One region of the Priestia sp. HNGD-A6 genome, then DNA from elsewhere that is predicted to be linked to it. Evidence: riboswitches for the same ligand, from Rfam matches in the RefSeq annotation. Region 1 holds a riboswitch; the other holds the start of a gene.
The links. A riboswitch is a leader RNA that binds a small molecule or an ion and turns the genes downstream of it on or off. The one in region 1 is predicted to bind thiamine pyrophosphate.
Positions count from the first base shown of each region.

Region 1 (4,882 bases):
AAATAACAACGGCACATAAAATAAAGGCAAAGATAGGGCCAAATGGGAAAAGTTTTGCATGATATGGAAGTTCACTCAAATCATGACCTTGAGCAACAAATGCTCTTCTAAAACGATAGTGGCTGATCGCAATTCCTAACCAAGCAATAAAACCAGACATACCAGAAGCGTTAAGTAACCACGTATATACCGCACCGTCTCCAAAAAATGAAGCACCAAATGCAAGTGTACCGACAAGTGCCGTTGCGATTAAGGCATTAACTGGAACGCCTCGTTTATTCACTTTTGCTAAGAACCTTGGTGCTTTTCCATCTTTGGCTAAGTTCCACAGCATACGCGTAGAAGCATACATGCCTGAGTTACCAGCAGATAAAACAGCTGTTAAAATAACGGCATTAATCGCTGATGCTGCAAACGCCAGACCTGCTCGTTCGAATATTAAAGTAAACGGACTTACTCGCACGTCATCACTTGCTAATGAATTCGCTGTGTATGGAATAAGCATCCCAATAACAAAAATAGCTAAAATATAAAATAACAAGATGCGCCAGAAGACTTGTTTAACTGCGCGAGGAACCGTTTTTTCCGGATCTTCACTTTCTCCAGCTGCGACTCCAAGCAACTCTGTTCCTTGGAATGAAAAACCAGCTGCCATAAAGATACCTAGTACAGTGAAGAATCCACCGTGAATCGGTCCATCACCAAGCGTGAAGTTTTTAAAACCTGGTGCTTCATTGTTAAAGATACCAAAAATCATCATAATACCAATAACTAAAAAGATAATAACCGTTACTACTTTAATTAACGAAAACCAAAATTCAGATTCACCAAATCCTTTTACAGAAAGGTAGTTAAGCCCAAACATAATTAATAAAAACAGGGCACTCCATAAAATAGAAGAAGAGTTCGGGAACCAAAATTTCATAATAAGGGCTCCAGCGGATAATTCAGCTGCAATCGTAATAGCCCAGTTATACCAGTAGTTCCAGCCGAGAGCGAAACCAAAGGATGGATCTACAAAACGAGACGCATACGTACTAAATGAACCAGCTTCAGGCATATAAGCTGCTAGCTCTGCTAGGCTGGTCATCAAAAAGTAAACCATTACGCCAATAATAGCGTAAGCTAAAAGCGCTCCCCCAGGTCCTGCTGTGTGAATTGCTCCACCACTTGCTAGGAATAAGCCGGTTCCGATGGCTCCTCCTAATGAAATCATCGTTAAGTGGCGAGATTTCAACCCACGTTTTAATTCTTGCTGCTCTTGCATAGATAAATACTCCTTTCGAATGTACGGAAAGAGACGGGGATAACATAAAAAAAGCCCGCAGTATATGTGCGCGCTTTTAAATCTGAAAACCGCGTCAACCTTCCGTGAAGATAGCTCTTCACATCACTCGCATGATGTGACAGTTCTGTTCCTGTTCGGAGACAGCCCCAGCTTAAATCAACCGAGAAGTGATTTAAACTTCGGCAATTTTTCCTTTCAAGCAACATCCTCAATGTTCTCTGCATTTCCGTTACTTTACTATTAAAAACTGCGACCTCTACCTCATCGATTAGGATGAGGGTTTTTTATATTCAATTGACATAAAAGAAGTATAACAAATACTAAAACGATTGTCATTATAAAAAATAGATTCAGAAAATAGAAACATCTTTGAAATCTCTCGAATCTATTTTGTTACGTATGGTATAATAAACATTGTCTTTATACTACATAAATATCCAAACGTACCACAGGGGGAGCCGCCGTGCTGAGAGTGAACGAAATGTTCAGACCCTTTGAACCTGTTAGTTAACGCTAGCGTAGGAATGTGGGAATAGTAGCATATATTTGCTTACTCCTGTGTAAACCGTTTGATATGAATGATTCAAAAACAGGAGTGAGAAACGTGAATAAAGCATTACCTTTACAGGCTAAAATTGAAATAGCTATTTTTGCAGCATTGGCACTTCTACTTGACCTTTTGCCTTCAATTAAAATTGCGACGGCTGTGAGCATTTCGTTCTCCATGGTGCCCATTTTTATTATGTGCTTTCGCTGGGGAGTAAAAGGCGGGGCTCTATCCGGTCTATTATGGGGGCTTTTGCAGTTAGCGACAGGAACAGCTTATATTTTAACAGCGCTACAAACATTTATTGAATATATTGTAGCTTTTGCTTTTATAGGTTTTGGAGGTATTTTTTCACAATCTATTAAAACAAATTTAGCTACCAATAACAGATCAAAAGCTTTTGTTTTAATTGTTTTATCCCTTATTATCGGCAGCTTCGCACGTTATTTCTGGCACTTTATTGCTGGTATTATTTTCTGGGGATCGTACGCACCAAAGGGTATGTCCGCTCTGTGGTATTCTTTTTCAATGAACGGTATTTCAATGGTAGGGTCACTAATAGCCTGCTTAGTCATTCTTTCATTGTTAATTCCATCGGCATCAAGAATGATTGTAACTAAATCACACTCATCATAAGAAAAAAGACTAAATCTGCCAAGATTTAGTCTTTTTTCTTATTTGTCACCTTTGTTTACACAAAAGTGTGTCAGGTTTGATAACATAGTTAGTGAAATATTCAAAAAACTGTTTTATGATAGTCAACATATTCAAACGAGATAAAGGGTTGATCGTATGCTACAGAAATGGATCACGAGCATAGGTTTAGATATTGGAACAAGCACAACAAAACTGATTGTAAGCAAACTGTTAATAGCAAATCAACAAAATCAGTTTACGCTGCCAGGCTGTCAAATTATTGATCGTCGCGTAACGTATGCAAGTTCCATCTATACAACACCTATGGTAAACGAGGTTGAAATCGATGTTCGGAGGTTAACGCTATTACTAGAAAAAGAGTACAAAAAAGCAGGAATCTCCTTAGATCAGGTGGAGGCGGGTGCTGTGATCATCACAGGAGAAACGGCTCGGAAGCAAAATGCAGAGAGTATCGTTCACTATCTAGCTGAACACGCTGGGAATTTTGTTGTTGCAACAGCTGGTGCTGACTTAGAAGGAATGTTAGCGGCAAAAGGATCGGGAGCAATCGAACATTCTGCTGAAACCAATAAAGTGATTGCCAACATTGATGTAGGTGGAGGCACTGCTAACATCGCCTTATGTCAAAATGGAAAAGTGATTGAAACGTTTACCCTGCATGTAGGCGGAAGATTAATTCGGCTAAACGAAGATGGTATTGTTACCTACGTTTCGTCTTATTTAACTGAATTTTTAAAAAATAATTCTCTGATGCTTCAAGAAGGCGAAAAAGCAACATTTGAAAAACTCTCGTCTATTTGCAAATTGCTAGCTAAAGAAACCGTGGATTATGTGAGCGCACTGAAGCAAACCTCTTTGCTGCTCGTTTCCCCTCATACAAGATCTTCTACTCGGCCAGAGACAATCATGGTCTCGGGAGGAGTAGGAGCCATGATAGAGAAGGAGAAACCAAAAACAGTGAAGGAAGTGGCCATACACGGAGACATTGGTCCGCTGCTAGCTTATCAGTTTCAAGCCATACAGGTATCTCAAGCCGCTGAAACAACGCGAGCCACTGTCATTGGAGCTGGTATGCAAAATACAGAAGTTAGTGGATCAACCGTATACATTGAATCAAAGCGGCTGCCGCTAAAAAATATTCCGATTATAGAGATACCCGTACAGCAAGAGGAGGAGTGGAATCCGCAGCTGTTTCAAGAAAGAGCTCGAACGGCATGTATGCAGGCTTCAACTGTTTTCAGCGCAGAAGATCCTCCCGTTGCTATTGCTTTATCTCATTTCCCTTACTGCAGCTATAGAATGCTGCAAGAATTAGCAAAAGTAATAAGCGCTGAATTTGGTGCTTGTTTTAAAGGAGCTAAGTGCCTCGTTGTTTTATGCGAGCAGGATATTGCTAAAGCTTTAGGACAAGCACTAGCCAAACAGGAGAACGAATTAGAAATTATTTGTTTAGATCAAATTGACTTTACCCACGGAGATTATATCGATCTAGGGTTACCCGTAGCTGGAGAGGCAATCTCTGTTTCGATTAAAACACTCGCTTTTTCATCATAATCAACTGAACATACAAGGAGGAAACGATGTTTAAAACTACCCGGTTGTTAGGAGAAACATTTTCATTTTATAGCTTGAAAGAAATTATGGCCAAAGCAAACGAAGAACGTTCTGGAGATCAGCTCGCAGGAGTTAGCGCTGAGTCAATGAAAGAACGAATGGCAGCCAAACAAGTGCTAGCTGATATCACACTTGCTGATATTCGAAATTACCCGCTGCTAAGCGCAGATGAAGACAACGTCTCGGCATTAATCGAAAGTCAGATTGATTCATCGGTTTACGACATTATTAAAAATTGGACAGTAGGGGAGTTAAGAGAATACATCTTATCTGATGAGCATACCGGAGAAGAGCTTCTTGCGCTTAGCAAGGGATTAAACAGCGAAATGATTGCGGCAGCTACCAAAATTATGTCCAATTTAGATTTAATTCAAGGAGCTGCCAAGATAGAAGTGCAAACTACTTGTCAAACGACTATCGGTCAAAAAGGCGTATTGGCTTCAAGAGCCCAGCCTAATCATCCTTCAGATAACTTAAAAGGAATGAGAGCATCTCTCTACGAAGCGTTAAGCTATGGAATTGGAGATGCGGTTATCGGAATTAACCCTGTTATTGATACAACGGATAATATCTACGCGCTTTTAAATGAAACAAAAAATATAATCAACGAATGGTCAATTCCTACTCAAAACTGTGTATTATCACATGTGACGAGCCAAATGAGAGCAATCGAAAAAGGAGCAGCTGCTGACTTGATTTTCCAAAGTTTAGCAGGCACAGAAGCCGGTAATGATTCATTTGGGATTTCACTGTCTATGCTCGATGAAGCGACAGCG
Region 1 is NZ_CP138621.1:209,446-214,327, forward strand. It holds gene SCI76_RS01120 (amino acid permease) at 1-1,267, opposite strand, end outside; lysine riboswitch at 1,371-1,555, opposite strand; TPP riboswitch at 1,730-1,830, shown strand; gene thiT (energy-coupled thiamine transporter ThiT) at 1,863-2,471, shown strand; gene SCI76_RS01130 (ethanolamine ammonia-lyase reactivating factor EutA) at 2,628-4,046, shown strand; gene SCI76_RS01135 (ethanolamine ammonia-lyase subunit EutB) at 4,073-4,882, shown strand, end outside.

Region 2 (4,882 bases), 2.0 Mb from region 1:
TGCTGTCCGCCTTTTCCAATAGGTTGAAACAATTCTTGGCGGGAATAACGATTAATCAACCGATACTCATCCCTTCTGTTGGACTGCTTGCCGTTGCATATTGTTTCTTTTCAATACGTCCTGCTTCAAATGCTGCTCTTCCTGCCTCAATCGCTAGCTTCATAGCACGAGCCATTTTCACAGGATCTTTTGCTCCTGAAACAGCTGTATTTAATAACACACCATCTGCTCCTAGCTCCATAGCTTGAGCTGCGTCTGAAGCCGTTCCAATACCTGCATCTACAATTACTGGAACGGTTGATTGTTCAATGATAAAACGCATGTTCAACGGATTAATAATACCTTGACCTGAACCGATAGGCGACGCTCCTGGCATAATGGCATGTACGCCTAACTCCTCTAAACGACGCGCAAGTAAAACATCATCTGATGTGTAAGGTAAAACGGTAAAGCCCTCTTTTAACAGTTCTTCACTAGCTTTTAATGTTTCAACTGGATCAGGAAGCAGCGTCTTATCACATCCAATTACTTCTACTTTCACCATGTCACAAAGTCCAGAAGCCTTTGCTAATTTAGCAATACGTACGGCCTCTTCTGCATTTTTTGCTCCAGCAGTGTTAGGCAAAAGAGTGAAACGCTTCACATCAAGTGCTTCTAATAAATTAGGCTGATTTTGATCAAAAATATCCATTCGTCTAACAGCAAATGTTAAAATTTCTGTTTCCGACTCTTCTACCGCTTGACGCTGAGTCGTAAAGTCCGGAAATTTCCCTGTTCCTAATAATAAACGTGAATTAAATGTATATTGTCCAATTTTTAACATACTCTTCATCCTCCTCCAACAAATGAAACAACTTCTAATGTATCTCCATCTTTTAAGCATGCATCGCTATGTTCTTCTTTTTGCAAAATATTCTTGTTTAATTCAACAATTACAACTCGCTCATGCAGACTCTGAGCCTGCAGCAAGTGCTCGACCGTTTCAATTTCATCTCCGACAGTGACGGTCTTACCGTTAATAATTAGATTCAATGAACTCCCTCCATTGCTCTCGTTAGCTGAAATGATGTAAAGAATGAATGATTTGGCTTTTTCCCTAACAAAGCATCAGCCATAATTTTTCCAGTTGCAGCGCTTAATAAAATACCGTTTCGGTAGTGGCCAAAAGCCATGTGCAGATTCGCTATTTCAGGGTGCTCTCCTAAATAAGGCCAGCCATCATTTGTTTGTGGACGAAGACCAGCCCATGCTTTTTCAAATGTGGCTTCTTTAATGGCCGGCAGAAGCGCAGAAGCTTTATTCAGCAAAAATTGAATACCTTGTGCAGAAACGGTCTTAGTAAAATCATGCTGCAGCTTAGTTGCCCCGATTACGATTCTTCCACCAGTCTTAGGGACTAAGTAAAAACCTTCATCTAAAAAAATCGTTTTAGAAAGCAGGGGCTTATGACTTTGCAGAGCAATACACTCTCCTTTTACAGGAAACACCTCGCCTAAATGTTCAGAAGAAATAAAGCGTTTAGCCCATGAGCCTGCTGCAATCACTACTTTTTCTCCATAAAAAGAGCCTTTGGACGTCTGTACCCCTTTTACTGTTTCATTTTCCATAATAAGAGAGTGAACGTCACAGTATTCGAATACATCTGCTCCGTGATACAAGGCTCCATGAGCAAGAGCTTGTGTTAACTTAGCCGGAGCTAGCTGGCCGTCTCCCGGTATTGTAATGGCTCCGTATATGTCTGGAGAGAGCCCGGGTTCTAACAAACGCGCTTCTTTTACATCGATCCATCTTACATCTTTGTCCCACCGGTGGTGCTGAGCGGCTTTTTTCTTTAATACGTGTGCATCTTCTTCTGTTACAGCGACTTTTAATAAGCCTTTTTGAATGAGCTCTACGTCGATAGCCGTTTTTTCTTTTAGTTCCTTCACCAGTTCAGGAAACATGCTTCTGCTCTTAATAGCAAGGTCTAAAAGAGGACCTTCTTCATCAATTTCAGCTTGAGCACCTAAAATACCAGCGGCTGCACTTGAAGCTTCACAACCAACTTGATTGCGTTCAAGAATAGCTACTGACGCTCCTTGTTTTGACAAATGATAAGCGATAGAAGAGCTGATTATACCTCCTCCGATTAACAGTACATCATAATGCTGCTTCATTTTCTCCACCTCCAGATGTCCATATATGAGAATATTGTTTAATCGCTTTCAGGGGATCTTGCGCAAGCATGACACCAGACATCACGGCTATACCGTGTGCTCCTGTTTGAAGTACCTCTTTGGCATTTACAGGTGTAATTCCTCCAATGGCAATAACCGGTATCTGCACAGCGTCTACTACTTCTTTTAGTGCCGCTATCCCTCGACTTTTTAATTCTTTTTTTGAATGTGTTGAATAAATATGTCCGTATAAAATGTAGTGAGCACCATCTTTTTCAGCTTCTAAAGCCTCTTCCACAGAGTGAACTGACTTTCCAACAATAAGAGAAGGAAATGCGTCTATAACAAACGAAACGTCTAAACTATGATAGGCAAGCTGTACACCTTTTGCTTTTAAAGCATGCGCTACATCAACTCGGTCATTCACAATAATTTTAGAGCGACAAAATGGTAGGCTTTCTAGTAAACATTGAATCTGCTTTGCCGTTTTCTTTTTTTCTCTAATATGAATGGCGCCCGCAAAAGGCGCGATAGCCGTTAAAATTTTTTGAAGCTCTTCGATTGGCTGCTTATCTGTTGTAATGACATGAAATTTAGGAATATCCACATGATCGAAACCTTTCCATTCAGAATAAAGAGAAATTTCAATCACTTCATCTTGTGCAGAGGGCTTTATTACATACAAAAAACCACTCTACAACGTAGAGTGGTTAGCATGCATCGTTATGTAAACATGATCGCCACTTCCCTACGCTGGTCCAAACCAGATCAGGTTCAAAGGGTCCGAAATACATCCGTCTCAGCTTCAAAAAGCTCCCCTAGTGATTGCTATTTATTGATTTTGTTTTTGCACTTAAAATTATAACACAACTAGATGTAAATACAATATCTCTTTATGCTCTTACGGCTCTCTTCCTTTTATAGATGTATCTTTTAAGCTTCTTTACTAAGAGGCCCGGCGCACCGAATCATTCTGCTTTTTATATAGTTAGTAATCGGTATAGTCGTCAAATTCTTCTTTGTCTTTTTCCTTTTTCCGATCCCATATAAACAGCAGGAGTAACATAATAAAAGTTAGAATATAAAAACCGTAAAAAATAAATGCCGCCACAACATTTATAAATAAAAATAAAAAACCAATGATCTGACCTGCAACAGCTACAATCAACAAAATGTATTTCCAAACTTCTGCTTTTCTATCCATTCTCTACTTCTCCGTCTTTTTGTTTTTCCCTACTAGAAACGTTCTCTTTACTTATAATAAAAACGTTCCTGCCAGTAAACCGACTGTAAATAAACCAACTGTTCCAAATGCTGAAATCCCCACGTACGCCAACATTTTCCGATAAGATTTTTCCCGAATTAACTGTACGGTTTCCACACTAAACGTTGAAAAAGTGGTAAAGGCACCAAAAAACCCAATGCCAATCATTAAAAATATTGAATCATCATAAGCATGACTCGGAACCTTTCCATAATAACTACCGTAAAAAAGACCAAGCCCAAACGCACCGAGCAAGTTTACAAACAGCATTGAGACTGGAAAAGGAGGGTTTGAAACTGTTTTTGTAACTTTTAAACCCAAAAGATAACGGCATATTCCTCCAGCTGCCCCGCCAAGTGCCAAGCTCACTATGCTCATTTACTTCACCTCATGTACTTTCACTAAATTTTTCCCTGCCGCTTCACCGCATAGATAGCCTGCTAAAGCAAGAAGGATTCCACCTACTAAAGAGACAATGACATAAATGGCTCCCCAAAATAAATGGTGCTGAGTGAGAGAAATGACGTCTCCTGCAAAGGTTGAATACGTTGTAAAACCGCCGCACACGCCAACTCCTAGTCCAAGCTTTATCCATTCTTTTGGCTTTTTCCACGCAAAAAATCCTGTTAATAGGCCTAGTATGAAGCTTCCTAATAGGTTTTCAATTACCGTTCCTATTGGATAGCCCGTATATAATAAGGAAATATTTAGCAAATAACGCGCATATGTACCAGCGATAGCACCAAAGGCAATTGAGATTAAGTTTATGGCTTTCATCATATCGCTCCGTTTCATAAATTCTTCTTTAAGTGTACCATAAGGAATTTATTTCTACCTTAACATTTAACTATATGTTTATTGCACCAAAAGTCATGAAAAAATGAAAGAGAAAATCGTCGCATGAAACTTCCTTTTTACTCCTCAAATATCCCTTAAAAATCCACTTAATCCAAATTTTAAAATCTTTCTGTATCCTTATGACAAACCGTGTATAGAAGGTATATTTCCCTTATTTTAAGTCACATTAATCGTATAAGTTTTTTTTGTTGACTTTTGCTGTGTTCTTGTTTAGTATCACAGAGTATCATTTCCTATCAGAATACTAGGGGGTTTAGAAAATGAAGAAATTTGCTGCACTTTTGTCGCTACTATTAGCTTTCACAGTTGTGCTTGCCGCATGCGGTTCTAGCTCAAAAAATGAAGCAAACAATGGAGACAATAAATCTTCACAAGAGGATTTATATAATAAAGTGAAAAAAGATGGCGTATTAACAATTGGAACTGAAGGTACATACCCTCCGTTCACTTTTCATGATGACAAACAAAAGCTAACTGGGTTTGATGTAGAATTGGCTCAAGAAGTAGCTAAACGTCTTGGCGTAAAAGCTGAGTTCAAAGAAACACAGTGGGATGGCATGTTTGCCGGATTAGATGCTAAACGCTTTGACATAATTGCTAATGA
Region 2 is NZ_CP138621.1:2,240,758-2,245,639, forward strand. It holds gene SCI76_RS11270 (thiazole biosynthesis adenylyltransferase ThiF) at 1-59, opposite strand, end outside; gene SCI76_RS11275 (thiazole synthase) at 56-823, opposite strand; gene thiS (sulfur carrier protein ThiS) at 829-1,032, opposite strand; gene thiO (glycine oxidase ThiO) at 1,029-2,156, opposite strand; gene SCI76_RS11290 (thiamine phosphate synthase) at 2,140-2,763, opposite strand; TPP riboswitch at 2,885-2,986, opposite strand; gene SCI76_RS11295 (hypothetical protein) at 3,145-3,360, opposite strand; gene crcB (fluoride efflux transporter CrcB) at 3,412-3,798, opposite strand; gene SCI76_RS11305 (CrcB family protein) at 3,799-4,197, opposite strand; gene SCI76_RS11310 (amino acid ABC transporter substrate-binding protein) at 4,539-4,882, shown strand, end outside.
Region 2: linked by a shared signal. The riboswitch ahead of SCI76_RS11290 (thiamine phosphate synthase) and the one ahead of thiT (energy-coupled thiamine transporter ThiT) in region 1 are both predicted to bind thiamine pyrophosphate.